DNA from 2 places in the Roseateles sp. FW301-B2 genome. Region 1 is predicted to be linked to the other one. Evidence: riboswitches for the same ligand, from Rfam matches in the RefSeq annotation. Region 1 holds a riboswitch; the other holds the start of a gene.

The links. Region 1 has a riboswitch for S-adenosylhomocysteine ahead of ahcY (adenosylhomocysteinase). Riboswitches for the same ligand answer to the same signal wherever they lie in the genome.
Region 2: another riboswitch for S-adenosylhomocysteine. It lies ahead of metH (methionine synthase); the one in region 1 lies ahead of ahcY (adenosylhomocysteinase).

The regions. Positions count from the first base shown of each region.
Region 1 covers NZ_JBYTBE010000025.1:10,802-24,859, reverse strand. The annotation lists gene AC3WQY_RS16920 (TfoX/Sxy family protein) at 1-246, opposite strand, end outside; gene AC3WQY_RS16915 (5-formyltetrahydrofolate cyclo-ligase) at 341-913, shown strand; gene pepQ (Xaa-Pro dipeptidase) at 948-2,282, shown strand; gene AC3WQY_RS16905 (peroxidase-related enzyme) at 2,286-2,870, opposite strand; gene AC3WQY_RS16900 (OmpW/AlkL family protein) at 3,073-3,687, opposite strand; gene metF (methylenetetrahydrofolate reductase [NAD(P)H]) at 3,827-4,654, opposite strand; gene AC3WQY_RS16890 (TlyA family RNA methyltransferase) at 4,651-5,445, opposite strand; gene ahcY (adenosylhomocysteinase) at 5,456-6,880, opposite strand; S-adenosyl-L-homocysteine riboswitch at 6,969-7,043, opposite strand; gene AC3WQY_RS16880 (HAD-IIB family hydrolase) at 7,114-7,908, shown strand; gene AC3WQY_RS16875 (AraC family transcriptional regulator) at 7,905-8,846, opposite strand; gene AC3WQY_RS16870 (aldo/keto reductase) at 8,998-10,005, shown strand; gene AC3WQY_RS16865 (DNA glycosylase AlkZ-like family protein) at 10,007-11,131, opposite strand; gene AC3WQY_RS16860 (GGDEF domain-containing response regulator) at 11,158-12,174, opposite strand; gene AC3WQY_RS16855 (chemotaxis protein CheX) at 12,278-13,240, shown strand; gene AC3WQY_RS16850 (response regulator) at 13,254-13,625, shown strand; gene metK (methionine adenosyltransferase) at 13,656-14,058, opposite strand, start outside.
Region 2 covers NZ_JBYTBE010000013.1:89,958-104,015, forward strand. The annotation lists gene AC3WQY_RS11260 (DUF3108 domain-containing protein) at 1-315, opposite strand, end outside; gene AC3WQY_RS11265 (fumarylacetoacetate hydrolase family protein) at 363-1,304, shown strand; gene AC3WQY_RS11270 (nucleoside hydrolase) at 1,301-2,236, shown strand; gene AC3WQY_RS11275 (DUF4197 domain-containing protein) at 2,259-2,924, shown strand; gene AC3WQY_RS11280 (pyridoxamine 5'-phosphate oxidase family protein) at 2,921-3,562, shown strand; gene AC3WQY_RS11285 (general secretion pathway protein GspB) at 3,573-4,151, opposite strand; gene AC3WQY_RS11290 (ExeA family protein) at 4,162-5,796, opposite strand; gene AC3WQY_RS11295 (homocysteine S-methyltransferase family protein) at 5,863-6,927, shown strand; gene AC3WQY_RS11300 (substrate-binding periplasmic protein) at 6,928-7,659, opposite strand; gene AC3WQY_RS11305 (HD-GYP domain-containing protein) at 7,711-8,907, opposite strand; S-adenosyl-L-homocysteine riboswitch at 9,034-9,132, shown strand; gene metH (methionine synthase) at 9,186-11,921, shown strand; gene AC3WQY_RS11315 (glycine zipper 2TM domain-containing protein) at 12,029-12,535, shown strand; gene AC3WQY_RS11320 (phosphoglycerate mutase family protein) at 12,535-13,041, shown strand; gene AC3WQY_RS11325 (PEP-CTERM sorting domain-containing protein) at 13,130-13,663, shown strand; gene AC3WQY_RS11330 (ATP-binding protein) at 13,668-14,058, opposite strand, start outside.

The sequences.
Region 1 (14,058 bases):
CGGCGCCGCGTAATAGGCCATCGTCATGACCTGGCCCTGCTTGTCGTAGCGGAAGGGCGCGCAGCCGGCCTGCTGGAAGGCCGGGATGGTCTCGGCATCGGCCTTCAGCCAGAGCTGCTCGAAGGCAATGATGGCGATGAAGATCTCGTCCGCATAAATGCCATAGCCGCCGAACATGCGGCGGCTGCGCAGCGCACCCAGGGGCGCCAGCAATTCCAGGCTGTGGGCCAGCAGTTCCTTGGACATGGCGCAACTATAGGTGGTGGCTTAGGCAAACCCGCAAGTCACAAGACCTGACCCTCGCGCACAATCATGGCAGCCAGCCTTGGGAGACTCTCGCGTGGATGTAGCCAATGACCGTGCCGCCCTGCGCCACAAACTGATTGCCGACCGCTTGGCCCTGCCGGGGCGGCTGGAGCTGGCCGAGGAGCTGCAGCGCGTGCTGCGCGTCTGGCTGGTGCGGCGGCGCGAGCTGACCATCGGCGCTTACTGGCCCATCAAGGGCGAGTTCGACCCGTTGCCGGCGTTGTACCGCTGGGCCGAGGCCAACCCGGTGCGGCGCATCGGCCTGCCGGTGGTGGACAAGGAGCATGGCACGCTGCGCTTCCATGTCTGGTACCCGGGCTGCCCGATGGAGGAAGACGCCTACGGCATTCCCAAGCCCAAGGACACCGAGGTGTTCGAGCCGCAGCTGCTGGTGGTGCCCTGCGTGGGCTACGGGCCCTGCGGCCTGCGCCTGGGCTATGGCGGTGGCTTCATGGACCGCACCCTCGCCAGCCTGCAGCCGCGCCCCGCCACCGCCGGCGTGGGCTATGCGCATGGTTTTCTGCCCCTGCTGAAGGCCGAGCCGCACGACATGCCGCTGGACGCCATGCTCACCGAGGAGGGGGTGGTGTGGGACAAGGACGGTTGAGGCCGGCGGGCGGCCGGGCTGAGAGAATGCGGTGATGAACAGTGCCGCCTACGCCCACCACCTCGCCAGCCTGCAGCAGCGCGCCGAAGACGCGCTGGCGCGCTGCGGTTTCGATGCCCTGCTGATCGCCTCCGGCATTGAGAAATACGCCTTCCTGGACGACCGGCCCTATCTGTTTGCGCCCAATCCGCATTTCAAGCATTGGCTGCCGCTGACCCAGCACCCCAACAGCTGGCTGCTGATACGCCCGGGGCAGCAGAAGCCCTTGCTGGTCTACTACCAGCCCGACGACTACTGGCATGTACCGCCGTCGGCGCCCAGCGGCTTCTGGGTCGAGCATTTCGAGATCCGCATCATCAGCACGCCGGACGAGGCGCGCCAGCACCTGCCCCTGCAGCTGGCGGCCGCCGGCCGCCTGGCCATCATCGGCGAGGCGGATGCCGCGCTGGAGGGCCTGGTGCCCAACAACCCGGCCGCCCTGCTGAACCTGCTGCACTACGCGCGCGGCTGCAAGACCGAGTACGAACTGACGCAGATGCGGGCGGCCTCGACGCGGGCGGTGCGCGCCCATGTGGCGGCGCGCCAGGCCTTTCTGGCCGGCGCTTCCGAAGCGCAGATCCATGCCTCCTACCTGGCGGCCTGCGGCCATACCGATCGCGACCTGCCCTACGGCAATATCGTCGCGCTCAACGAGCATGGCGCGGTGCTGCACTATCAGTATCAAGACCTGACCCCGCCGACGCAGTCGCGCTCGCTGCTGATCGACGCCGGCGCCCAGGTGGCCGGCTACGCGGCCGACATCACGCGCAGCTGGAGTGCCGGTGATGCAGATTTCGATGCCTTGCTGGCGGCGATGGAGTCCGCCCAGCTGGCCCTGGTGGGCGAGGTGCGCGCTGGCGTGGACTATCGCGACATCCACCTCAGCACTCATGCGCGCATCGCCAGCATCCTGAAGACCCTGGGCATCGTGAAGGCGATGAGCGAGGAGGCCATGCTGGCCGAGCGCATCACCTCCACCTTCATGCCGCATGGCATCGGCCATCTGCTGGGCCTGCAGGTGCACGATGTGGGCGGCTTCATGGCCGACGCCACCGGCGCGCTGGCGCCCAAACCCGAGGGCCACCCCTATCTGCGCCTGACGCGCACGCTGCAGCCCGGCATGGCGGTGACGATCGAGCCCGGGCTCTACTTCATACCCACCCTGCTCAAGGCCCTGCGCGCCGGCCCGCACGCGGGCGCGGTGAACTGGGGCCTGGTGGAGCACCTGAGCCGGTATGGCGGCGTGCGCATCGAGGACGATGTGGTGTGCCGCGCCGCGGGTGCGCCGCCGGAGAACCTGACAAGGGATGCGTTCGCGGCGCTGGGCTGAGCATCAAGCGCCGCGCCCCAGGGAATAGAACTCGTCATTGGGGCGCATGCTCGTGACGTTGGCCATGCGGTTGGACATGCCGAAAAAGGCGGCAATGCCGGCGATGTCCCACGCGTCAGCCATGTCGAAACCATGGCGCTGCAGTGTCTCGAAGTCGTCGTCGCCCACGGCGTACGCTTCGGCAGACACCTTCATCGCGAAGTCCAGCATGACCTTCTGGCGCGGCGTGATGTCGGCCTTGCGGTAGTTGATGGCGACTTGGTCAGCGACCAGCGGATTCTTGGCCCGGATGCGCAGGATGGCACCGTGTGCGACCACGCAGTATTGGCACTGGTTCGCGTTGCTCGTGGCCACCACGATCATTTCGCGCTCGGCCTTGGTCAAGTTGCCCTTCTTCTCCATCAAGGCGTCGTGATAGGCAAAGAACGCGCGGAACTCATCCGGCCGGTGCGCGAGAACGAGGAAAACGTTCGGCACGAAGCCGGACTTCTCCTGGACGGCGAGGATGCGCGTGCGAATGTCTTCGGGCAGATCCTTGATCTCAGGGACTGGGAAACGGCTGATCTTGAATGGCGTAGCGGTGGACATGGAGGCTCCTGGGCGAGGGCGGGGAGAGGAACTCACCGGCTGCGTTGTGACAAGCAAGGCATGGCGATGTACGAAGTACCGTGACGCTACACCAAGGCGACGCCACGCAGCATCGCCAGCCCCCACCCGGCCTGGAGCCGACATGAAAAAAGCCGCCAGGCCCTTGCGGGCCGGCGGCCTTGTCGTCAGGCGACGCGCTTGATCAGAAGCGCATGCCCAGGCCCACGCCCACCAGCAGCGGGTCGACCTTGAACTTGCCGACTTCGGTGCCGCTGGAGTAGACCTTGGTGCCGATCTGCACCTTCTTCACGTCCACGTTCAGGTACAGGTTCTTGGACAGCTCGATGTCGGCACCGATCTGGGCCGAGAGGCCGAAGCTGTTGTGCTTGATGCTGGGATGCAGGGCGGTCTCGACCGCGGGGGCGAATTTCACCGACGAGAAGTTGGTGTAGTTCAGGCCCACGCCCACATAGGGACGGAAGCTGGCAGCGGGGGCGAAGTGGTACTGCAGGCTCAGCGTGGGCGGCAGGTGCTTGAGCGAACCGATTTCGGCGCCGCCGGCCTTCAGGGTGTGCTTTTGCGGATAGGTCAGGATCAGCTCGGCCGCGATATTGGGCGAGAAGAAGTAGCTGATGTCCACCTCGGGGATGGCCTTGTTGTTGATCGTCAGACCCAGGCCGGTCGTGTCCTTGTTGGCCGAGTCGATGTTGACGACGCGGGCGCGCACCAGCCAGGGGCCTTCAGCCTGCGCCTGAGCAGCAAAGCTGGCGGCGGCGAGGGCAACAGCGGCGAAGGTGCTTGCAATCTTTCCCATCATTCCAATAACTCCTTGTTTGCCGGGACCAATCCCGATGAAGCCATTGGACGCAGATCGATCGGGTTAACCCTTGATCTGACGCAAGTGCAAAAAAGCCCTCGTCATGAGGGCTTGGTGGTTTTGCGTTGCCTCAAGAAACTCAGCCGAGACCGAGGCGTTTGCACAACTCCAGCGTCAGCGCCGACTGGTTGAGCGTATAGAAGTGGATGCCCGGCACGCCATCGGCGATCAGGCGTTCACACACGCGCGTCATCACGTCCAGCCCAAAGGCGCGGATGGAGGCGGCGTCGTCCATATAGCCCTCCATCTTCAGCGCCACCCAGCGCGGGATCTCGATGCCGTCGCGCGCCGCGAACTGGGCGATGCGCGCGTAGTTGTGGAAGGGCATGATGCCCGGCACGATGGGGGCATCCACGCCCAGCTTGCGCACCTCGTCCACGAAGTTGAAGTAGGCGTCGGGGTTGAAGAAGAACTGGGTGATGGCCTCGTCGGCGCCGGCACGCATCTTGTCGGCGAAGTGCTGCAGGTCGCGGGCGGCATAGCGCTGCTGCGGGTGGTACTCGGGATAGGCAGCCACCTCGATCTTCCAGTCCGCCCCCTGCGTTTCGCGGATGAAGCGCACCAGCTCGGCCGCATAGCGGAACTCGCCCGCGGTGGCGGTGCCGCTGGGCAGGTCGCCGCGCAGCGCCACCACGCGGCGGATGTTCTGCGCGCGGTAGGTGGCCAAAATCTCGGCGATGTTCTCGCGCGTGGAACCCACGCAGGAGAGATGCGGCGCGGCCTCATAGCCCATCGCCGCGATCTCGCTCACGGTGGCCAGGGTCTTCTCGCGCGTGGAGCCGCCGGCGCCGTAGGTGACGCTGAAGTACTGCGGCTTCAGCACGCTCAGCTCCTGCACCACGGTCTTGAGCTTCTCCGCCCCCACGGGGGTGTTGGGCGGGAAGAATTCGAAACTCACCGCTGTCATGGTGTGTGTTCCTTTGCTGCGTTCGTCTTCGCTGCCTGCGGACCTTCGGCCCACAGGAAGAATTCCTTGTTGCCATCACCACCGGTGATGGGGCTTTCAAAGTAGTCGCGTACCTGCCAGTCCAGGGCGGCGGCGGCCTCGCGGGCGCGCGCCTCCAGCAGCGGGTACTGCTTGGCGTCCTTCACCAGGCCGCCGCGCGCCAGGGCCTTGGGGCCCAGCTCGAACTGCGGCTTGATCAGCAGCAAGACCTGACCCCCGGGCGCCAGCCAGGGCGCCAGCTGGGGCAGGGCGCCGAGCATGGAGATGAAGCTCAGGTCGCCGACGATGAGCGCAAAGCCCTCGGGCGGGGCCTGCTCGCGCAGCGCCGAGCCCGCCAGCTCGCGCACATGCAGGCCTTCCAGCGCGCAGATACGCGGGTTGGCCGCCAGCGCGGCATGCAGCTGGCCATGGCCCACGTCCACGCCCACCACACGCGCGGCACCCGCCTTCAGCAGGCAATCGCTGAAGCCGCCGGTGCTCTGGCCCATGTCCAGCACCGTCAGCCCGGCGACCGTCAGGCCTGTGTGCGCCAGCGCGCCCTCGAGCTTGAGCCCGCCGCGCGAGACATAGCGCAGCTCCGCGTCATCGCTGATGCGGAGCTCGGCGAACTCCGGCAGCTCCTCGCCCGCCTTGCGAATGGCCGACCAGCCCTTGGCCGAGCGCCACTCGGCCGCGGCCGCGCTGATCAGCCGCTGCGCGGCCGAACGCGTGGGCGCCAGGCCCTTGGCGACCAACAACTGGTCTGCGCGCATCGCTCGCCGCTCAGTAGCGGTAGGTGTCGGGCTTGTACGGGCCCTGCTTGGGAACGCCGATATAGGCCGCCTGCTCATCGCTGAGCTCGCTCAGCTGGGCGTTCAGCGTGGTCAGCTGCAGGCGCGCCACCTTCTCGTCCAGGTGCTTGGGCAGCACATAGACCTTGCCGATGTCGTAGGCGTCCTTGTGCGCGAACAGCTCGATCTGCGCGATCGTCTGGTTGGCGAACGAGGACGACATCACATAGCTCGGGTGGCCGGTGCCGCAGCCCAGGTTCACCAGGCGGCCCTTGGCCAAGAGGATGATGCGCTTGCCGTCCGGGAAGATCACATGATCGACCTGCGGCTTGATCTCTTCCCACTCGTACTTCTCGATCGAGGCGATGTCGATCTCGTTGTCGAAGTGGCCGATATTGCAGACGATGGCGTTGTGCTTCATCGCGGCCATGTGCTCATGGCGGATCACGCCCTTGTTGCCGGTGGTGGTGACGAAGATGTCGGCCTTGTCGGCGGCGTATTCCATCGTCACGACGCGGAAGCCTTCCATCGCCGCCTGCAGCGCGCAGATCGGGTCGATCTCGGTGACCCAGACCTGCGCCGACAGCGCGCGCATCGCCTGGGCCGAGCCCTTGCCCACATCGCCATAGCCGGCGATCACGGCGATCTTGCCGGCGATCATCACGTCGGTGGCGCGCTTGATGCCGTCCACCAGCGATTCGCGGCAGCCGTAGAGATTGTCGAACTTGCTCTTGGTGACCGAGTCGTTGACGTTGATGGCGCGGAACAGCAGCGAGCCCTTGGCCGACATTTCCTTCAGGCGGTGCACGCCGGTGGTGGTCTCCTCGGTCACGCCGATGATCTCGGCGCTCTTGCGGGTGTACCAGCTCGGGTCCTGGGCGATCTTGGCCTTGATGGCGGCGAACAGGATGCGTTCTTCCTCGCTGCCCGGGTTGGCCAGCACGGAGAGATCCTTCTCGGCCTTCTGGCCCAGGTGCATCAGCAGCGTGGCATCGCCGCCGTCGTCCAGGATCATGTTGGGGCCCTCGCCCGGCGTGCCGGCCGCACCGAATTCAAAGATGCGGTGCGTGTAGTCCCAGTAGTCTTCCAGGGTCTCGCCCTTGTAGGCGAACACCGGCGTGCCGCGGGCCACCAGGGCGGCGGCGGCATGGTCTTGCGTGGAGAAGATATTGCACGAGGCCCAGCGCACTTCGGCACCCAGGGCCTGCAGGGTCTCGACCAGCACGCCGGTCTGGATCGTCATGTGCAGCGAGCCGGTGATGCGCGCGCCCTTGAGGGGCTGGCTGGTGGCGTACTCGCGGCGGATCGCCATCAGCGCGGGCATCTCGCTCTCGGCGATGTTCAGTTCCTTGCGACCCCAGTCGGCCAGCGACAGGTCGGCAATCTTGTATTCGGTGGTGGTGGCAGCGGCATTCATCAGCGGGCTCCTTCAATGACAAAACGTCGAAGCCGCTGGCGCCATGAGGGAGGGTCTGAAAAGACAACGATCACCCACGCAGGACGTCAGCGGGTGAGCGCGGTTGCAAAGAAAGTCTCCGAGCCTGGCCTCTAAGCAAGAGGTTGCAACGCTCCTCGGAAGCCACGGATTCTAAACGCATCGCGCAGCTCGTTCGCTCGAACAGGCATGGGGAATGGGCACAATCGGCGCCCATGCTGCCTCTTGCCTCCTGCCCGCCCGCGGCTCTCGGCCGCCTGCGCGGTGTGCTCACCGATATCGACGACACCCTCACCGCCGAGGGCGCCATCGCGCCGGCCGCCTTGCAAGCCTTGCACGATCTGGCCGCCGCCGGGCTGCCGGTGATCGCGATCACCGGGCGCCCGGCCGGCTGGAGCGAGCCCTTCGCGCTGGCCTGGCCGGTGCGCGCCATCGTGGCCGAGAACGGTGCGGTGATGCTGCAGAACCAGGGCGGCCGGTTGCGCCGCAGTTTTTATTGCCAGGACGAGGCGACCCGCCGTGAAAACTTCGCGCGCCTGCAGCGCTGCGCCGCCGACGTGCTGGCGCGCGTGCCGGGCGCCACGCTGGCCGAGGACAGCGCCGGCCGCCTCACCGACATCGCGGTGGACCACAGCGAGTTCGCGCAGCTGGACGCGGCGCAGATCGATGCCGTCTGCGCGGTGATGCGCGCGCATGGCCTGCAGGCCACCGTCAGCTCCATCCACATCAATGGCTGGATCGGTGCGCACAGCAAGCGCACGGCGGCCGACTGGGCGGTGCAGGGCCTGCTGGGCGAGGCCTTCGTGCCGGCCGACTGGTTGTATGTGGGCGACTCCAGCAATGATGAGCAGATGTTTGCGTCCATCCCGCTCAGCGTGGGGGTGGCGAACATCGCGCGCTTTGTGCCGCAGCTGCGCAGCCTGCCGGCCTATGTGACGGCCGCCGAGCGCGGCACGGGCTTCGCCGAGGCGGCGGCGGCGCTGCTGGCGGCGCGCGCCGCAGGGGCTTAGGCGGCAGCCGCTCCGCGCCACTGCGCCATATCGCTGCGCGGCGGCGTGCCGAACAGGCGCCGGTATTCACGGCTGAACTGCGAGGGGCTTTCATAGCCCACCTGGTGCGCGGCCGCGGCGGCGTCCAGACCCTCGGCCAGCATCAGGCGGCGCGCCTGCTGCAGGCGCAGCTGCTTCTGGTATTGCAGGGGCGAGAGGCTGGTGAGCTGCTTGAAATGCTGGTGCAGGCTGGAAGGGCTCATATGCGCCAGCGTGGCCAGCTCCTCGATGCGCAGCGGCTCGGCATAGCGCTGCGTGAGCGCGTCGACGGCGCGCGCGACGCGCTGGGTGCTGCTGTCGCCGCTGGCCAGCGCGCGCAGCTGAGCGCCCAGCGGGCCGGTGAGCACGCGGTAGAAGATCTCGCGCTGCAGCATCGGCCCCAGCATGGCCTGGTCCTGCGGCGTGTCCAGCAGCTGCAGCAGGCGTAGCGCGGCGTCCAGCAGCGGCGTGGTGACGGGGCTCAGGTTCAGCCCCACCGGCGCGGCGGCGCGCGCGGGCGAGGGGGCTGGGGCGGCCGGGCCGCACTGCAGCAGCAGATCGGCCAGCATCTGCGTGCTGCTGCTCAGGCGCAGGCACAGATAGGGCTGGGCGGGGCTGGCCTCGGTGATCTGGCCGAGCGGCAGCATGGTCATCGAGACCAGCAGGCAGTGCAGCGGGTCATAACGCAATGTCTGCGCGCCCAGCTGGGCCTGCTTGCGGCCCTGCAGCACCAGCACCAGGCCGGGCGCATAGACGGCCGGCAGGGCCTGGGCGGTGGCACTGGCGCGTATCAGGGCTAGGCCGGGCAGGGCGGTGTCGTGCAGGCCATCGGCGGGGGCGTGGCGCAGGGCCAGGGCCAGCGCGCGTTGGCGCAGGCGCTCCAGCTCGGCGGTGTCTTGGGGGTGTGGGGCTTCGGCCATGGGGCGGATTGTGCAAGCCTGCTGCCAGGGGTGAGGCGGCCGGCGCGGCGGATTCGGAGTTTTGGGCAAGCATGGGCGAGCTTTGCGCTGGGCTCGGCGTGCCCTCGTTCCTATGCTGCGAGGGGTCAACAAACCAAGGAAAGAGAACAGCATGAGCAAGCAAGAATTGACGATGCCACGCCGCCGGCTGGGCGCCCAGGGCCCCGAGGTTTCGGCCCTGGGGCTGGGCTGCATGGGCATGTCGGACTTCTACGGCCCGGCGGACGAGCAGCAGTCGCTCGCGGTGTTGCATCGGGCGCTGGACATCGGGCTGAACTTCCTCGACACCGCCGATATGTATGGCGTGGGCGCCAACGAGCGCCTGCTGGCGCGCCTGCTGGCCGAGCGCCGCGAGGAGGTGGTGCTGGCCACCAAGTTCGGCAATGTGCGCGCCGCCGATGGCCGGCTGCTGCGCATCGACGGCAGCCCGGCCTATGTGCACGAGGCCTGCGACGCCAGCCTGCAGCGCCTGGGCGTGGAGCAGATCGATCTCTACTACCAGCATCGGGTGGATCGCAGCGTGCCGATCGAGGAGACGGTGGGCGCGATGGCCGAGCTGGTGCGCGCCGGCAAGGTGCGGCATCTGGGCCTGTCCGAGGCCTCGGCGGCCACGCTCAGGCGCGCCCATGCGGTACACCCGATCGCCGCGCTGCAGACCGAGTACTCGCTCTGGACGCGCGACGTCGAGGCCGAGATCCTGCCCACCTGCCGCGAGCTGGGCATTGCCCTGGTGCCCTACAGCCCGCTGGGGCGCGGCTTCCTCACCGGCGCGATCCGCAGCGCCGAGCAGTTGCCGGCGGGCGACTGGCGGCGTGCCAATCCGCGCTTCCAGGCCGAGCAGCTGGCCGCCAATCTGGCGCTGGCGGATGCCCTCGGTGCGCTGGCGCAGGGCGAGGGGCTGAGCCCGGCGCAGCTGGCGCTGGCCTGGCTGCTGGACCAGGGGCCCGACATCGTACCCATCCCCGGCACGCGCAGCGTCAGCCGCCTGGCCGAGAACGCCGCCGCGGCCCAGGTGCACATCGGCGCCGCGCTGCGCGAGCAGCTGGCGGGCCTGCTGGCCGCGCATCCGGTGGCCGGCAGCCGCTATCCGGAGGCGGCGATGGCGGCGCTGAATGCCTGAGTTAGGCTGGTGAGTCCAGGCCCAGGAATTCGCTGACGCGCTGCAGCTCCTCCTCCAACGCCAGCTTGAAGGCCGCGCCCTTGGGCCGGCCATGCACGAAGCCCAGCTCATGCTGGAGCCGGCCGTCTTTTTCAAGCCGCAGATTGGCCCAGCCCAGCATCGCGTCGCCCCATAGCAGGGGCAGGGCGTAATGGCCCATCTTGCGCTTGGGCGCGGGCGTGTAGGCCTCGAACTTGTATTCCCAGCCCCACAGCAGCTGGAAGCGGCGGCGATCCCACACCACCGGGTCGAAGGGCGCCAGCATGCGCAGCTGGGTGTCGAGCCGGTGGCGCTTGGAGCGCGGGTTCTCGTCAGCGGGCCAGAACCAGGTGCGGCCGTCGATCTGCGCATGGGCATAGCGCGCCTTGGCGCGCTGGCAGGCCTGGCGGGTCTCGGCGCGCAGCTGCGGCGCGCCATAGCCCAGCAGCGAGGTCAGGTAGCCAAGGCTGGGCGCGGGCAGCGGCGCATACAGCGCCACCACCATGTCCAGCAGCGCCTCGGCGCGGGCCTGGCGCGCGGCCGGGCTCTGTTCGGCTTCGGGGTGCTGCACCGCCTCGTAGACGCGCGTGCCGGCGTCGCGCCGCTTGACGCGCAGCTGGCTGCGGTAATGCAGGCCGTCGAGCAGCTGGGTGCTGACGTTCAGCTCGCCGCCCCAGTAGCCGGGCATGCGGCCATGGTGGCTGAATTCCTCCAGCAGCTGCTTGGGATGGGTGGGGCCGCGCTCGCGCACCACCGCCAGCAGCTGCTCGGCCTGGGCGCGGGTCTTGGCGTCCCAGCTGCGCCTGGGCTCGCGCGGATGCAGCAGGGCCAGGTGTTGCCTGGGCAGGAAGCCGTAGTTGACGAAGCAGTCTTCCTCGACTGCCAGCCGGGTGTAGCGGCGCTCCAGATCGCCGGCGCGGTAGTCCTTGACGCGATGGCGCAGGATCAGGTCCTGGGCGCGCGCCGGTGCGCGCATCGGGTCGGCCTGCACGAAGCCGAGCTTGCGGATTGCGGTGGGCAAGGTGGTCGGCTTGAAGAGGCTGCGCGCGATCGCGTAGCGGCGCAGTTCCTCAAGGCTGGGGGCGGGGGGGGCTGCGGGCGTACTCATCGGCCGCGAGCATCGCAAACAACTGTTTATTTGTCCAGCGGTCTGGCGGACGCCGGTTGGCGCTGCTCCAGCGTGTCCATCTGCATCTCGTAGCTGAAGAAGCGGTTGCGGCCATGCGCCTTGGCGTTGTAGAGCGCATCGTCGGCGCGCAGCAGCAGGCCCTCGGCGGTGGTGCTGGCATCGGCCACGCAGGTGGTGATGCCGCCCGAGACGGTAATGTGCGGGGCGATGTCGGAGTCCGGGTGCGGGATGCCGGCCAGCGCCATGGTGCGTATCAGGGCGCGCGCATAGGTCATCGCGCCGGAACGCGGCGTGTTGGGCAGGATCAGCGCGAACTCCTCGCCGCCGTAGCGGCCCACGCAGTCGCTGGGGCGGCGGCAGGCCTCGCGCAAGAGCGCGGCCACGCGCTTCAGGCAGGCATCGCCCTCCACATGGCCCAGGCTGTCGTTGTAGCGCTTGAAATAGTCGACATCGCACAGCACCAGGGTGAGCGGCAGGCCATCGCGGCGCGCCTGGGCGATGCATTGGTGCAGGCGCTCGTCGAGGGCGCGCCGGTTCATCAGGCCGGTGAGGGCATCGGCGTTGGAGAGCTCGTGCAGCTGCGCGTTGGCGCTGCGCAATTCGTCGGAGAGCTGCACCAGGCGCTGGCGCATGCCCAGCAGGCGCTGCATGGCGCGCAGCTTGGCGTGCAGAATCATCGGCGAGACCGGCTTCACGAGGTAATCGTCGCCGCCGGCCTCGATGCCGCGCCAGACGTCCTGGTCCTGGTCGCGTTGCGAGAGAAAGATGATGGGGGTCCAGCCGCCCGGCTCGGCGGCGCGGATCTGCTGCGCCGTCCAGTAGCCGTCGTGTGCGGGCATCTCCACGTCCAGCAGCACCAGGTCGGGTCGGTAGCGCTTGAACAGCTCCAGCCCCCAGTCGGCGCTGTCGGCCTCGAGGGCGCGATGCCCGGCGCGGTCCAGCTCGGCCACCACCGCCACGCGCGAGGCGCTCTGATCGTCGATCACCAGGATGGTGAGCGGGGAGGGGCTGCTGGGGAGCATGGGGCGCCGGGTGCTACTGCGGAGGCCTCAAGTATGGCCGCGAAGCTGACGATATGTGATGGGATAAGGCGGCTTGCCGTTCGCCTGTTGGGAAAACCGGGCCATGACAGACACCACCCATCTCGAGGCCAAGGTCTTGCTGCTCGAGCACGACCCGGCGCAATACCAGCTGCTGGCGGATTTCTGCGCCGAGGTGGGCCTGCTGGCCTTGCCGCGCAGCGCGCGCGATGCGCTCAGCACGCTGGCCCAGCACAAGGATCTGGCGGGCGTGCTGCTGGCGGAGGATCTGCCCGGCGTGGAGCCCGATGCCCTGAGCCTGGCGCAGGCCATCCACAAGCTGCGGCCCGAGCTGCCCACCTTTCTGCGCCGCAGCAGCACGCGCGAGCTGCTGCCCGAGGAGCAGGCGGCGCTGCGCCATGCCTGGCAGCTGGGCGGCATCGAGGACCTGCGCGCCGCCGTGCAGCGCGCCATCTTCAGCCTGCGCTACCCCAGGAAGCTGGTGGACGGCATCGTCGAGCTGACCTGCGCCTCGCTGAGCTCGATGTTTCCCTACGCCAAGGTGCAGGCCGAGTCGCCCTATGTGGTGCACGACCGCATCATCTTCGGCGAGGTCTCGACCCTGATCCCGATCGAGAGCACCTGGTGCCGCGGCTACATGATGCTGCAGACCGAGGAGGGCGCGCTGCGCCAGGGCCTGATCCAGGGCTTCAGCTACGAGGGCCTGGGCGGCGATTTCAATTTCCGCGAGCTCAACAACCTGCTGGGCGAAACCACCAACCTGATCTGGGGCGCGTTCAAGAACCGCTACATCCCGCCGCAGGCCTTCACCACCCAGCAGATCCAGGTGCCGCTGGTGATCAACCACGAGCACAAATACATGTCCTTCGGCTCGCAGGACCCGCAGCTGTGCATACGCTACCAGCTCTCCGATCCGCGCCGCCCAGGGTTGCCACCCTTGATGATCGTGCAGCGTTTCATCTTCAATCTCTACTGGTCGCCCGAAGGCTTTGCGGAATTCGCGGCGGCCCCGCCCCCCGCCGCGACCGGCGAGCTCGATCTATTCTGAAGGGAACCCCTGCATGGCTCAGATTCTGGTGGTCGACGATTCCAGCACCATGCGCGGCATCGTGACGACTTTCCTGAGCAACAACGGCTTCGAGGTGGTGGTGGCGGTGGACGGGGTCGACGGCCTGCTGCAGCTGCGCCGGGACCCCGGCATCAAGCTGGTACTCAGCGACATCAACATGCCCAATATGGACGGCCTCACCATGGCCGAGAAGATCCGCGTGGAGCTGGGCAACCGCGCGGTGCACATCGTGATGCTGACCACCGAAGACAATCTGCAGGTGCGCGAGCGTGGCAAGGCGATCGGCGTCACCGGCTGGATCGTCAAGCCCTTCCGCGGCGAGGCGGTGCTGGGGCCGTTCAGGAAGATGTGCGGGCTGGAGTGACGCTCGTCACCCCAAGCGCAGTGCGCTCGCTCAGCCCTTCAGGCCGGCCAGGTCGCGCAGCACGTTCACCTTGTCGCGCGCTTCCCAGCTGAACTCGGGCTCCTCGCGGCCGAAGTGGCCGTAGGCCGCGGTCTTGCCGTAGATCGGGCGCAGCAGGTCCAGCATCTGGATGATGCCCTTGGGACGCAGGTCGAACACCTCGTTGACGATGGCGGCGATCTTGTCGTCCGAGATCACGCCCGTGCCCTCGGTGTAGACGGTCACGTTCATGGGCTTGGCCACGCCGATCGCGTAGGCCACCTGGATCTGGCACTGGCGCGCCAGGCCGGCGGCCACGATGTTCTTGGCCACATAGCGGGCGGCATAGGCGGCCGAGCGGTCCACCTTGGTCGGATCCTTGCCCGAGAACGCGCCGCCGCCGTGCGGGCAGGCG
Region 2 (14,058 bases), on a different contig from region 1:
GGCCGCCGCGGACGGTGCTGCGGGTGGCGCTGCGGATGGTGCGGGCTCGGCGCTGGTGCTCGGCGCGGGCCGAGGCGCGGTGACGACTTCAGGCGGCGCTGCTGCGGGTGGCGCCGCAGCCGGTAGCGCCGTCGGTATCGTGGCCGGTGTGGCGGCCGGCAGGGTGCGTGTCTGCATGGCCAGGCGCGCGCCGCCGCCATGCCAGACGGGCGGCGCCGGGTGCAGCAGCCGCCACAGGCCGGCATGAAGGGCCAGCGCGCACAGCAGGGCCACGGCGATCGAGCGCCGGGCGGACTTCTTGACTTCCCTGAGCATGTTCTGGCTTGGACTGACAATGCGGCGAATCGGATTCGGGACAGCCCATGAAACTCGCCACCTATCGAGACGGATCGCGCGACGGCCAACTGGTCGTGGTGTCGCGCGATCTCGCCCAGGCGCACTATGCCACCGGCATCGCCACCCGGCTCCAGCAGGTGCTGGACGACTGGAACTTCATCGCCCCGCAGCTGCAGGAACTCTCGCAGACGCTCAACCATGGCAAGGCGCGGCATGCCTTCAGCTTCGACCCCAAGCAGTGCATGGCGCCGCTGCCGCGCGCCCATGCCTATCTGCTGGGGGCGGCCTATGCCCGCGAGGGCGGCGCTGCAACGCTCGGCCAGGCGGCCAGCGATGGGCTGCAGGGCCCCTGCGAGGCGGCGCGTTTTGCCTCCGAGTCGCTGGGCATCGATTTCGGCGCCGGCCTGGCGGTGCTCACCGGCGACGTGGCGATGGGCAGCACGGCCGAGGCCGCGCTGGAGTCGGTGCGCCTGCTGCTGCTCAGCAACGACTGGGCCCTGCGCAGCCTGCCGCCGGGCCATGTGCAGCCCTGCGCCGCCTTCGCGCCGGTGGCGGTGACGCTGGACGAGGCGGGCGAGGCTTGGCAGCGCGGCCGCCTGCACCTGGGCCTGCAGACGATGTGGAACGGCCGCAAGGTCGGGCTGTGCGAGGCCGGGCCGGAGATGGGCGTCCACTTCGGCGAGTTGATCGCCCAGGCGGCCAAGACCCGCAAGGTGCAGGCCGGCAGCCTCATCGGCTCGGGCACGGTGAGCAACCAGGACGGCAGCAAGGGCTATGGCAGCATCGCCGACAAGCGTGCCCTTGAGGCCTTGGAGTCGGGTGAACCCAAGACCGAGTTCATGCAGTTCGGCGACAGCCTGCGCATCGAGGTCAAGGGCCGCGATGGCCTGAGCCTGTTCGGCGCCATCGACCAGGATGTGGCGTCCTGGCACGAGGCGGCCGCGGCGCGCGAGGAGGCCCAGCCATGACGCAGCAAATCATCATCGACACCGACCCGGGCCAGGACGACGCCGTCGCCATCCTGCTCGCGCTCGCCAGCCCCGAGCTCGAGCTGCTGGGCATCACCACCGTGGCCGGCAACGTGCCGCTGGCCTTCACCAGCCGCAATGCCCGCATCGTCTGCGAGCTGGCCGGGCGCCGCGAGCTGAAGGTCTTTGCCGGCGCCGACAAGCCGCTGGCGCGCCCGCTGGTGACGGCCGAGCATGTGCATGGCAAGACCGGGCTGGACGGCCCGGTGCTGCCGGCGCCGAGCATGGCGCTGCAGCCCGGCCATGCGGTGGACTTCATCATCGAGACCCTGCTGAACCGGCCCGCCGGCACGGTGACGCTGTGCCCGCTGGGCCCGCTCACCAATATCGCCCTGGCCCTGCAGCGCGAGCCGCGCATCGCCGCGCGCATCCGCCGCATCGTCATGATGGGCGGCGGCTTCTTCGAGGGCGGCAACATCACGCCCACGGCCGAGTTCAATTTCTATGTGGACCCCGAGGCCGCGGCCCTGGTGTTCGGCGCCGGCGTGCCCATCACCATGCTGCCGCTGGACTGCACGCACCGCGCCCTCACCACGCGCGCGCGGGTGGCGGCGATCCGCGGCATCGGCAGCCATCTGGCCGAGGTCACGGCGCAGTGGCTGGAGTTTGCCGAGCGCTTCGACGAGCAGAAATACGGCACCGAGGGCGGCCCGCTGCATGACCCCTGCGTGATCGCCTGGCTGCTGCGGCCGGCGCTGTTCCAGGGGCGCGAATGCAATGTCGAGATCGAGACGCAGAGCCCGCTGACCCTGGGCATGAGCGTGGTCGATTGGTGGGGCGTGACGCAGCGGCGCAAGAATGCGCTCGTGATCAAGGATGTGGACGCCGATGGTTTCTATGCGCTGATCGCCGAGCGGCTGGCGCGCCTCTGACTTTTAGCTGGGAGTGATGGCAATGCAAAGACGAATGCTGCTGCTGGCCGCCGGCCTGCTGCCCCTGGGCAGCGCCCGGGCCCTGGGTGAGAGCGATGCCGCCAGCGGCGTGCGCGCGGCGCTGGAGCGCGGCGCGGTGGCGGCGATCGGCACGCTGGGGCGCACCGACGGCTTTCTCGGCAATCCGGCGGTGCGCATCGAGCTGCCCGGCTATCTGAAGGACGCGGCCAAGCTGCTCAAGGCCACCGGCCAGGGCAGGAAACTGGACGAGCTGGTGACGGCCATGAACCGTGCCGCCGAAGCGGCCATGCCCGAGGCACGCCAGCTGCTGGTGGGGGCGGTCAAGTCCATGAGCGTGGAAGACGCCGTCAGGATCGTGCGCGGCGGCGAGGACTCGGTGACGCAGTTCTTCGCCGGCAAGACGCGCGCGCCGCTGACGCAGAAGTTCCTGCCCATCGTCACCCGCGCCACCGAGAAGCAGGGGCTAGCCGACAAGTACAACGCGGTGGCCGGCAAGGCCGCGGGCTTCGGCCTGCTGCGCCAGGAAGACGCCAACATCCAGCAATACGTGACCGCGCGCGCGCTGGACGGCCTCTACTTCATGATCGGCGAAGAGGAAAAGAAGATCCGCCAGGACCCGGTGGGCACCGGCAGCGCGATCCTGAAGAAGGTGTTCGGCGGCCTATGAGCGACAGCACGGCACCCTGGCAGGACCGCAGCCACGATGTGCGCGATGTGGATGCCTTGCGCGGTCTCTACGGCTGGCCCGGCGAAACCTCCACCAGCAAGGAGAGCGATCACATCCACCCGCTCTACCGGCCCTATATCGAGGCCGCGCCTTTTGCAGTGCTGGCCACGCGCGGCCCGCATGGGCTGGACACCTCGCCGCGCGGCGACCGGCCCGGCTTTGTGCAGGTGGCGGACGCGCGCACCCTGCTGCTGCCCGACCGCCGCGGCAACAACCGCATCGACAGCCTGCGCAATGTGCTGCACGACCCCGCGGTGGCACTGCTGTTCCTGATCCCCGGTGTGGGCGAGGCCTTGCGCGTCAACGGCCTGGCCCGCATCAGCAGCGCCCCTACGCTGCTGCAACGCTTCGAGGTGGATGGCAAGCTGCCGCGTTCGGTGTTGGTGATCGAGGTGAAGCTGGTGTTTTTTCAATGCGCGCGCGCCATCAAGCGTTCGGGGCTCTGGGACGCGACCGTGCAGATTGATCGCAGTCGCCTGCCTTCGCCCGGCCTGATCCTGCAGACGCTGAGTGGAAGCATCGACGGCCAAGCCTATGACGCGGCGCTGCAGGAGCGCCAGCAGCAGACGCTGTACTGAGGCCCCCGCCTTAGTAGCTGATGCTGAAGCGCTGGCCCTGGAAGGCCAGCACCGCGCTGTTGAGCTTGATCTGTTCCAGCACCAGACCCGGCGCCACCGTGGCACCCTCCTGGTAGAGCTGGCCATTGATGATGAGCATGCGCTTGGCCGGCGTGTCCGAGTACATCGCGCCGCCGGTTTGCAGCGGCGGCAGCTGACGGCGCAGGGCCTCGGGCAGGGCACTCAGCGCGAGCGGCTGCGCGGGGCGTGACGCCGGCGCTGCGGCCACGGCCGGCAGGCCGGGCGGCGGCAGCCTCACCAGCTCGGGCGCGGGCAGCGGCGGTGCAGCGCGCGCAACCGCCGCCGGTGGTGCGAGCGGTGCCGGCATGGGCGCAGGCGCGGGCACGGGCGCGGGCGCCAGCCAGCGGGCGGCCAGGGCGCCCAGCAGCAGCAAGGCCAGGGCGGCGGCCGCGGCCAGCAGCCAGACCCGCTGGCGCTGGCCGGCACCGGCCTGCGCATCACCGGGTGCCGGCTGGGTGTGCACCCCGGGCACCTGGCCGCGCTCGCGCTCGGATTCGGCGCGGCGCAGGGCATCAAGAATGTAAGACATGGTCCGGGCCTTATGGCGCTGCCGCCTGGAGGCTGTCCAGGCGTGGTTCCTGGACACCCGCCGCGCGGTTGAGCTGCATCAGCGTGATGGGGCCGATCAGGCCGTCCACTTTCAGGCCCTGGGCGCGCTGGAAGGCAGCAATGCGTGCCTGCAGGGCGGCGTCGTAGCGGCTCGGGCCGTGCGGCGCGGGCTCGTCCGCCGCCTTGGCCAGTGCGGCGGCCAGCCAGCTGGCATCCTGCCCGGCGCCGAGCTTGCCGGCATAGGCCTCGGGCCAGCGCCACAGCGTGGCGAACTCGCCCTGCCATTGCCGGGCCAGCGTGCTCAGGCTCACGGTTTCGCTGCTGCCGCCGGCGCGCACGGTGGCGCTCTGCGCGCCCAGCTGCACCAGGGTCACATAGGAGGGCTGGCCGGCGCCGTCGCGCAGGGTCAGGATGGCGGGACGGTCCAGCAGGCGCAGCACGGCCAGGCCGCCCTCGCTGCGGAAACAGGCCAGCCGGGCGGACCTGAAGGCGCGGCAGGCGTCGGGCTCGTCGGGTGCCAGCGTGGTCTTCCAGGCCGGGGCCAGGTCTTGCCAGGCGGCATGCTCGCCGCGCCAGGCCAGGCTGATGCGGCCGGCCAGCGCGGGCGCCGCCGGCGCCGCTGCGGCCAGCGATGCGGCACTGGCGGCGCTGGCGGCAGGCGCCGGCCTTGGCATGGCCGGCCGTGGTTCGGGCGGCTGTGGTTGCGATGGTTGGGTGCGCAGCAGCAGCGCGCTGGCGCCGGCGGCGGCCAGGGCCAGGCCCAGCGCCCAAACCCAGCGCATGGGGCGCTGGCTCGGTGGGCTGGCCTGATCGAACACTTCGGCCGCGGCCTTGTTCAGGGTGGCACGTTTCACCTGCCGCTGGCCTTGCGCATAGGCGCCGAGCAGGGCGCGGTCGCACAGCAGGTTGATGCGCCGTGGCACGCCGCGCGCGAGCTGATGGACGCGCCGCAGCGCGGCGGCGTCAAAGGGCGAGGGGCCGGCGAGCCCCGAAACCTCGAGCCGGTGCTGCACATACTGCGCCGTCTCGGCGGCACTCAGCGCCTGCAGATGGAAGCGTGCGATCACGCGCTGCGCCAGCTGCTCCAGCGCCGGCTGCGCCACCATGCTGCGCAACTCGGGCTGGCCGATCAGGATGATCTGCAGCAGCTTGCGCTCGCTGGTCTCGAGGTTGGTGAGCAGGCGCAGCTGCTCCAGCACCTCGGCCGAGAGGTTCTGGGCCTCGTCGATGATGAGCACATTGTTCTGGCCCACCGCATGCGTCCTGAGCAGGAACTCGTTGAGCGGGTCGAGGTATTGCTTGACCGTCTCGACGTCGCCCGTCGGCGCCACATGCGGGATGTGGAATTCCTCGCACACCGTCTTCAGCAGCTCGATCACGCTGAGCTTGGGGTTGAAGATGTAGGCGACGTTGCAGCGCGGCGGGATCTGCTCCAGGAAGCAGCGGCACACGGTGGTCTTGCCGGCGCCGATCTCGCCGGTCAGCAGCACGAAGCCGCCGCCGCCGCGCAGGCCGTAGAGCAGATGCGCCAGCGCCTCGCGGTGACGCTCGCTCATGAACAGGTAGCGAGGGTCGGGCGCGATCGAGAAGGGCTCCTGGCCGAGGCCGAAGAATTTCGCGTACATGGCGGCGGCATGGTAACGGTTGGCCGGCGCTGCATGAGGTCTTGCCGGGTTTTCTACAATGCCGCCATGAACGCATCCACCTCCCAAGGCTACACGCGCGGCGCCCAGCTGCCCGAGCTTCTGCAGCAACGCATCCTCATCCTCGACGGTGCGATGGGCACGATGATCCAGCGCTACAAGCTGGGCGAGGCGGATTTCCGCGGCACGCAGTTCGCCGATCACCCCAAGGACCTGAAGGGCAACAACGACCTGCTGCCGCTCACCAAGCCCGAGGTGGTGCGCGAGATCCACGAGCAATACCTGGCGGCCGGCGCCGACATCATCGAGACCAACACCTTTGGCTCGACCTCGGTGGCGCAGGAGGACTATGGCCTGCAGGACCATGCTTACGAGATGAATGTGGCGGCGGCCCGCATCGCCCGCGAGGCCTGCGCCAAGTACAGCACGCCCGAGAAACCGCGCTTCGCAGCCGGCGCCCTGGGCCCGACACCACGCACCGCCAGCATCAGCCCGGACGTGAACGACCCGGGCGCCCGCAATGTCGATTTCGACACCCTGCGCGCCGCCTACTACGAGCAGGCCAAGGGCTTGCTCGATGGCGGCGTGGACCTGTTCCTGGTTGAAACCATCTTCGACACGCTGAACGCCAAGGCCGCCATCTTCGCGCTCGACGAACTGATGGAGGACACCGGCGAGCGCCTGCCGGTGATCGTCTCCGGCACCGTCACCGATGCCTCCGGCCGCATCCTCTCGGGCCAGACCGTCACCGCCTTCTGGCATTCGGTGCGCCATGCCAAGCCATTGGCGATCGGCCTGAACTGCGCGCTCGGCGCGACCCTGATGCGGCCCTATATCGAGGAGCTGGCCAAGGCCGCGGGCAGCACCGCGATCAGCTGCTACCCGAACGCTGGCCTGCCCAACCCGATGAGCGACACCGGCTTCGACGAGACCCCCGAGGTCACCGGCAGCCTGATGGCCGACTTCGCCAAGAGCGGCTTCCTGAACATCGCCGGCGGCTGCTGCGGCACCACGCCGGCGCATATCGCGGCGATTGCCAAGAACGTCTCGGCCTACAAGCCGCGGCCCTGCGGCGCCAAGCTGTTCAGCGGCCTGGTGCAGCAGGCGGCCTGATCAGGCCGCGCCGAAACGCTGCAGCAGGGCCTTGACGCGGCCCTCGGCGCGCAGCCGTTCGAGCGCCTGTTGCAGCCGGGCGGCCAGGGCGGGCGCGGCCCCGGCGTTGAGGGCGTAGTAGTAGGCCCCGCCGTCGCTGAGCATCAGCAGCTTGTGCGCCGCCGCGGGTTGGCCGGCCTGGCGCAGCTGCCAGGCGGCCGAGAGTTCGGTGTCATAGAAATAGTCCACACGGCCGGCCAGGAACTTCTGCACCGCGTGGCCGATGTCGGTGCTGGGATCCAGCAGCCTGGGCGGCACGCCCGAGCTGAGCAACTCGTCGATGGCGGCATCGCCGCGCACGGTGGCAATGCGGCCTTGGATCAGCTCAAGCTGCGGCGGGCGGCTGCCCGGCCGGCCGTAGAGCCAGAGCTGGCGTGGCGCCAGCGGGCCGATCCAGTGGAAGCGCGGCTCGCGCTCCGGATTGCGTGCGGTGGGAAAGATCAGCGCGTCGCGCTCCTGCTCCGCATAGCGCAGGGCGCGCTTCCAGGGCAGCAGTTCGATGCTCAGCCCCAGCTCGGCCAGGCCGGCCATCTCGCGCAGCAATTCGACCGCATAGCCGGTGCTTCGCTCGCCCTCCTGGTAGCAATAGGGCGGCCAAACCTCGGCATAGGCCCGCAAACTGCTCTCGGCATGGGCAGCGAAGCTGGCTGCGCTGCCCGCGGCCAGCCGAGCCAGCAATTGGCGACGGTTCACCGAGCCCCCCACTTGTTGCAAGCGCTGTGGAAGACCAATTGTGCCGCCCGTTCAGCTCACCTTCAGCAGCTTGTCCATGTTCACGAACAGCTTGAGTTCGTGCGGGGCCAGGCTGGCGGCGATGGCCTGGCTGGCCAGGCGGGTGTCGCGGGGCACCGGGTCGCTCAGGGGCGCGCCGCTCTTGCCCAGCAGCGCCGCGACGATGGGTTCGTTGGCGCTGTGGCCGCGTTTCACGACGATGCCCAGCTCGCCGTTGGCCAGCCGCACCAGTGAACCGGGCGGGTAGAGGCCCACGGCCTTGATCAGCGCGGCACCGGCCGGGTCGGGCTGCTGCAGCTCATCCAGGAACACCGCGCGCGCCGCGGCCGCGCCCGCCATGGCCTTGCGCGAGCGGCGCGGGCTCAGGCGCGCACCGAAGATGTCGACGCGGCGCAGCAGGCGCGCCAGCTGCTCGGCCGGCGCGCGCCCCTGCAGCGGGCCGGGGCCGGCGTCGTGGTGCAGGCGCACCGCACCCAGCCAGAGCTCGTCGCTCACGCCCAGCTTGCGCAGGAGTTCGGCGCTGCGGTCGCCATGGCCCATCAGCTCGTCGCGCTGCCGGGCGCTGAGCTTGTCTTCCTGGCCGGCCAGGCGGTCCTGTGCCACGCTCATGCTGAGGTTCATACTCAGCGCCGCCTGCGTCAGGGCGCTCTGCTCGGCCGCGCCCAGCGCCAGCTGGCGCCCCAGCAGATCGGCCAGCACCAGGCTCAGCAGGGCATGGCGCGAGCTGTAGTCCTGAAAGCCCTGGCTGGCGTCGAAGATTAAGAGCGTCAGCACCGCATCGGGATGCTGCTGCAGCCGCGCCAGTGCCGCGTCATGCAGGATCTGCAGGCGCTGCAGAAAGTCCTCGCGCTGCGGGTCGCGCAGTAGGCTGCGGGCATGCAGCTGCAGATCGGCCCAGGCGGCGGATTCGCTCAGCTCGGCGGCGCGCGTGCCGCGGTCGGGGCGAAACTGGGTCTCGGCCTTGACGATGTCGGCCAGCACCGCGCCCTGGTGCATCATGGTGTCCATCTTGTGGGCCAAGGCGCGCTGGTATTCCTTGGTCTCATGCGCATAGGCATAGGCGCCGCGCTCGATCAGCGCATGCACCAGGCCCGTGTTGGGCAGCACCTGGCCGGCCGCGAACAGCAGCTTGCCCTCCGCATCGCGCACGGCAAAGGTCAGCACCTGGCCGACGCGCAGGGCTTTGGGTGGGAGATGTATCAGGTCCAAGGTGTGGCGCTCGAAAGCCCTGGCGATGGCCAAGGGCACGCATGGTTTTCGGTTGTTGCGAGCATAAGCTTGAGTTGACCCGGCCGGCGTGGGTAGCTTCCCCGGGCTTCAGCGTAAAATCCCCGACGGTTCGAGGAGCGTTGCGACGGCTTGCCCACCCAGGCGCCGCCAGGCTCGGACCGGAGCCCGGCGCACCCGCCCGCTCAGCAACGACGCTCACCGAACCATGATTTCTTGTGGCCGCGGTGAGTTCGCGGCCCTGTCCACCGAGGCCGACAATGACCGATACCAGCACCGCCACCACCCCTCCGCCGATGAAGCTCTCGGGCCTGGAGCCGGTGCAGATCGGCGCCGGCACCCTGTTCGTCAACATCGGCGAGCGCACCAATGTCACCGGCTCCAAGGCCTTTGCTCGCCTGATCCTGAACGGCCAGTTCGAGGAGGCGCTGGCGGTGGCGCGCCAGCAGGTTGAGAACGGCGCCCAGGTGATCGACATCAATATGGACGAGGCCATGCTGGACAGCAAGGCCGCGATGGTGCGCTTCCTCAACCTGATCGCCTCCGAGCCCGAGATCGCGCGCGTGCCCATCATGATCGACTCCTCCAAGTGGGAGGTGATCGAGGCCGGCCTCAAGTGCATCCAGGGCAAGGGCATCGTCAACTCGATCTCGCTCAAGGAGGGTGAGGCCGAGTTCAAGCGCCAGGCCAAGCTGGTGCGCCGCTATGGCGCGGCCGCGGTGGTGATGGCCTTCGACGAGAAGGGTCAGGCCGACACCTTTGCGCGCAAGACCGAGATCTGCGCGCGCGCCTACAAGGTGCTGGTGGACGAGGTGGGCTTCGACCCCGAGGACATCATCTTCGACCCCAATATCTTCGCCATCGCCACCGGCATCGAGGAGCACGACAACTACGCGGTGGACTTCATCAATGCCACGCGCTGGATCAAGCAGAACCTGCCCGGCGCCAAGGTCAGCGGCGGGGTCTCGAACGTGAGCTTCAGCTTCCGCGGCAACGAGCCGGTGCGCGAGGCCATCCACACCGTGTTTCTCTACCACGCCATCCAGGCGGGCATGGACATGGGCATCGTCAACGCCGGCATGGTGGGCGTCTATGACGACCTGGAGCCGGTGCTGCGCGAGCGCGTGGAAGACGTGGTGCTGAACCGCCGGCCCGACTCCGGCGAGCGCCTCATCGAGGTGGCCGAGAGTGCCAAGGGCGCCGCCAAGGACGACTCCGCGCGCCTGGCCTGGCGCGCCGGCACGGTGGAGGAACGGCTCTCGCATGCCCTCGTGCATGGCATCACCGACTTCATCAACGAAGACACCGAGGAGGCCTACCAGGCCATCCTGGCCAAGGGCGGCCGGCCCCTGCATGTGATCGAGGGCCCGCTGATGGCGGGTATGAATATCGTCGGCGACCGCTTTGGCGCCGGCAAGATGTTCCTGCCCCAGGTGGTGAAGAGCGCGCGCGTGATGAAGAGCGCGGTGGCGCATCTGGTGCCCTATATCGAGGAGGAGAAGCGTCAGCTGGCGGCGGCCGGCGGCGATGTGAAGCCCAAGGGCAAGATCGTCATCGCCACCGTGAAGGGCGATGTGCACGACATCGGCAAGAACATCGTCACCGTGGTCCTGCAGTGCAACAACTTCGAGGTCGTGAACATGGGCGTGATGGTGCCCTGCCAGGACATCCTGGCCAAGGCCAAGGTCGAGGGCGCCGACATCATCGGCCTCTCCGGCCTGATCACGCCTAGCCTGGAAGAGATGCAGCATGTGGCGGCCGAGATGCAGCGCGACGATTACTTCCGCATGAAGAAGATCCCGCTGCTGATCGGCGGCGCCACCTGCAGCCGCGTGCACACGGCGGTGAAGATCTCGCCGCATTACGAGGGCCCGGTGGTCTATGTGCCCGATGCCTCGCGCTCGGTGGGCGTGTGCTCGGACCTGCTCTCGGACGAGCGCGCTACGCGCTTCATCGATGAGTTGAAGAGCGACTACGAGAAGGTGCGCGAGCTGCATGCCAACAAGAAGCAGACCCCGCTGGTGACGCTGGCGCAGGCGCGCGCCAACAAGACCAAGCTGGACTGGGCCAGCTACCAGCCGCCCAAGCCCAAGTTCATCGGCCGTCGCGTCTTCAAGAACTACGACCTGGCCGAGCTGGCCGCTTGCATCGACTGGGCGCCGTTCTTCCAGACCTGGGACCTGGCGGGTTCATTTCCGGCCATCCTGAAGGACGAGATTGTCGGCAGCGAGGCGCAGCGCGTCTTCAGCGACGGCAAGCGCATGCTGCAGCGCCTCATCGAGGGGCGCTGGCTGCAGGCCAGCGGCGTGATGGGCATCTACCCGGCGGCCCAGGTGAACGACGACGACATCGAGATCTACAAGGACGAGAGCCGCAGCGAGGTCTTGATGACCTGGCGCGGCCTGCGCATGCAGAGCGAACGCCCGGTGGTGGATGGCGAGCTGCGGCCAAATCGCTGCCTGGCCGACTACATCGCCGCCAAGGGCAGCGTGCCGGACTACATCGGCCTGTTCGCCGTCACCGCCGGCCTGGGGGTGGAGAAAAAGGAGGCCCAGTTCATGGCCGACCACGACGACTACTCGGCCATCATGCTGAAGGCCCTGGCCGATCGACTGGCCGAGGCCTTTGCCGAGCGCCTGCACCAGCGCGTGCGCATGGAGCTGTGGGGCTATGCGGTCGACGAGACGCTCAGCAACGAGGCCCTGATCGCCGAGCAGTACCGCGGCATCCGCCCGGCGCCGGGTTATCCGGCCTGCCCGGATCACCTGGTCAAGCGCGATCTGTTCCGCGTGCTGGTGCCCGAGGAGATCGGCATGGGCCTCACCGATGCGATGGCGATGACGCCGGCGGCCAGCGTCTCGGGCTTCTATTTCTCGCACCCCGAGGCGAGCTATTTCAATGTCGGGCGCATCGGCGCCGATCAGCTGAAGGATTGGGCGCAGCGCTGTGCCCTGGATGAGGCGGCGGCGCAGCGTGCCCTGGCGCCGCTGCTCTGATTGCTAGTGTTTGTTACAACTTCGGCCGCCGGCTTTGCCGGTGTGCGTGCGTCGGCTGGCATGCTGATGCCCCCGGCCCTTGCGGGCCATGCATGAGGAACAAGTCCATGTCCATCAAGTCCAGTCAGATCGTTGCCGGCGTGGCCGTGGCCGCGCTGATGTTGGGCGGTGCCTATGCCGTCGGCCGTTCGCAGTCGCAAGCGCAGCCGGCGCCAGATCCCGTGCTGGCGCAGGCGGCGCCCGTGGCCAAGCCTGCGGCCAAACCGGCCGCGGCCAAGACCTGCCCTGATTGCGCCACCGTCAGCGAGGTGCGCACCGAAGAACGCCAGGGCAAGGCCAGCGGCCTGGGTGTGATCGGTGGCGCGGTGGTGGGCGGCCTGCTGGGCAACCAGGTGGGCGGCGGCAGTGGCAAGAAGCTCGCCACCGTCGGCGGTGCTGTGGCCGGCGGCTATGCCGGCAACGAGATCGAGAAGCGCAGCAAGTCGCACAAGGTCTGGATCGTGCGCCTCAGCTACAAGGACGGCAGCACGCGCACGTTCGAGCGCAACCAGGATCCGCAGCTGCGCGTGGGCGATTTGGTGCTGGAGCGCGATGGCCAACTGACACGCCAGTGATGATTTGGCGTCGCCGCCTGCTGGCGCTCGGTCTCGCGGCACTGCTCGGGGCCACGGCAATGCCGGCGGCGGCCCAGCCGCTTGTCTATCTGGTGCGCCATGGCGAGAAGCTGGACCTTTCCAACGACCCCGGGCTCTCGCCGACCGGCGAAGCGAGGGCGCAGCGCCTGGCAACGATGCTGGCCGACGCCGGCCTGCGGGCCATCTACACCACTCCCTACCGGCGCACCGTCGCACATGCCGCGCCGACGGCGCAGCGCCTGGGGCTCACGCCCGTGGTGCTGCCGGCACGCGACACCGAGGCCTTGCTGGCCAGGCTGCGCGCCCATGGCAGCGGCGAGGCTGTGCTGGTGGTCGGCCACAGCAACACCCTGCCGGCGATCCTGCGTGGCCTGGGCTACCAGGCCGAGGTCACGATAGACGAGGACGAGTTCGACTGGCTTTTCGCGCTGACGCCTGGTGTGCCGGGCGGCGCCGCGCCGGCGCTGGTGCGCTTGCGCTACTGAAATCTGCCCTTCCTAGGGGTGGCAGGCCACCCTGCGCGAGCCTAGTATCCGCGGACGGGGCTGTAGCCGCCCCGGTAAGGGGCAAGCCGTGAAGCCACAGTTCCGCAACGCCGTTCTCGCAGCGTCCCTGGCAGGCCTGGTGGGCCTGGCGCCGGCGCATGCGGCCAACACCGTCACCTCCTTCGTCGATACGCTCACCGATCTGAGCCTGGGCTGGAACTGGAATGCGGCCGGCGGCACCGCCACCTACAACGGCGTGTTCTGGGATGCCGAGCTGACGGCGACCTTTGCCAACAACCAGTGGACCGTGAGTGGCTGGTACCAGCATCTGTCGGGCCCGCATGGCGAGACCCTCGAGGCACCGCATCTGCTGGCGGGTGTGTTCGCACCCTTTGGCTCGTTCTCCCAGGCCGGTGTCGATGACCACCTGGGCCTGCCGGGTCTGGCGCCCCAGCATCTGCAGGCGCACAACTGGCAGTTCGGCGCCTTCGGCTCGACCTTCACCGGGCTCTCCGTGCTGCAGGTGGCCCACCCCGTGCCCGAGCCGAGCCCGGCTGCGATGCTGATCGCGGGCCTGCTGGGCGTTGGCTTCTACCTGCGCCGGCGCGGCCTGGAGCGCTGAGCGCTCAGCCCACGCGGCCGAGGCCGCGCCGCCACTGGATCGCTTCACTCAGGTGGCCGATGGCGATATCGGCGCTGCCTTCCAGATCGGCGACGGTGCGCGCCACTCTCAGTACGCGGTGGTAGCTGCGCGCCGACCAGGCGAGGCGATTCGCCGCCTTGTGCATGAACTCGGTGGTGGCCTGATCGATGCGCGCCACGCCATCGAGTTGCCTGACACTCAGCCTGGCATTGCTGCAACCCTGGCGCGCCAGCGCCAGTTCGCGCGCCCGCGCCACCCGCGCGGCGACCACGCTGCTGGCTTCGCCCCCGCTGGCATCCGCCAGCACCTGGGCCGGCAGCACCGGCACCTCCACCAGCAGATCCAGGCGGTCGAGAAAGGGGCCGCTGAGCCGC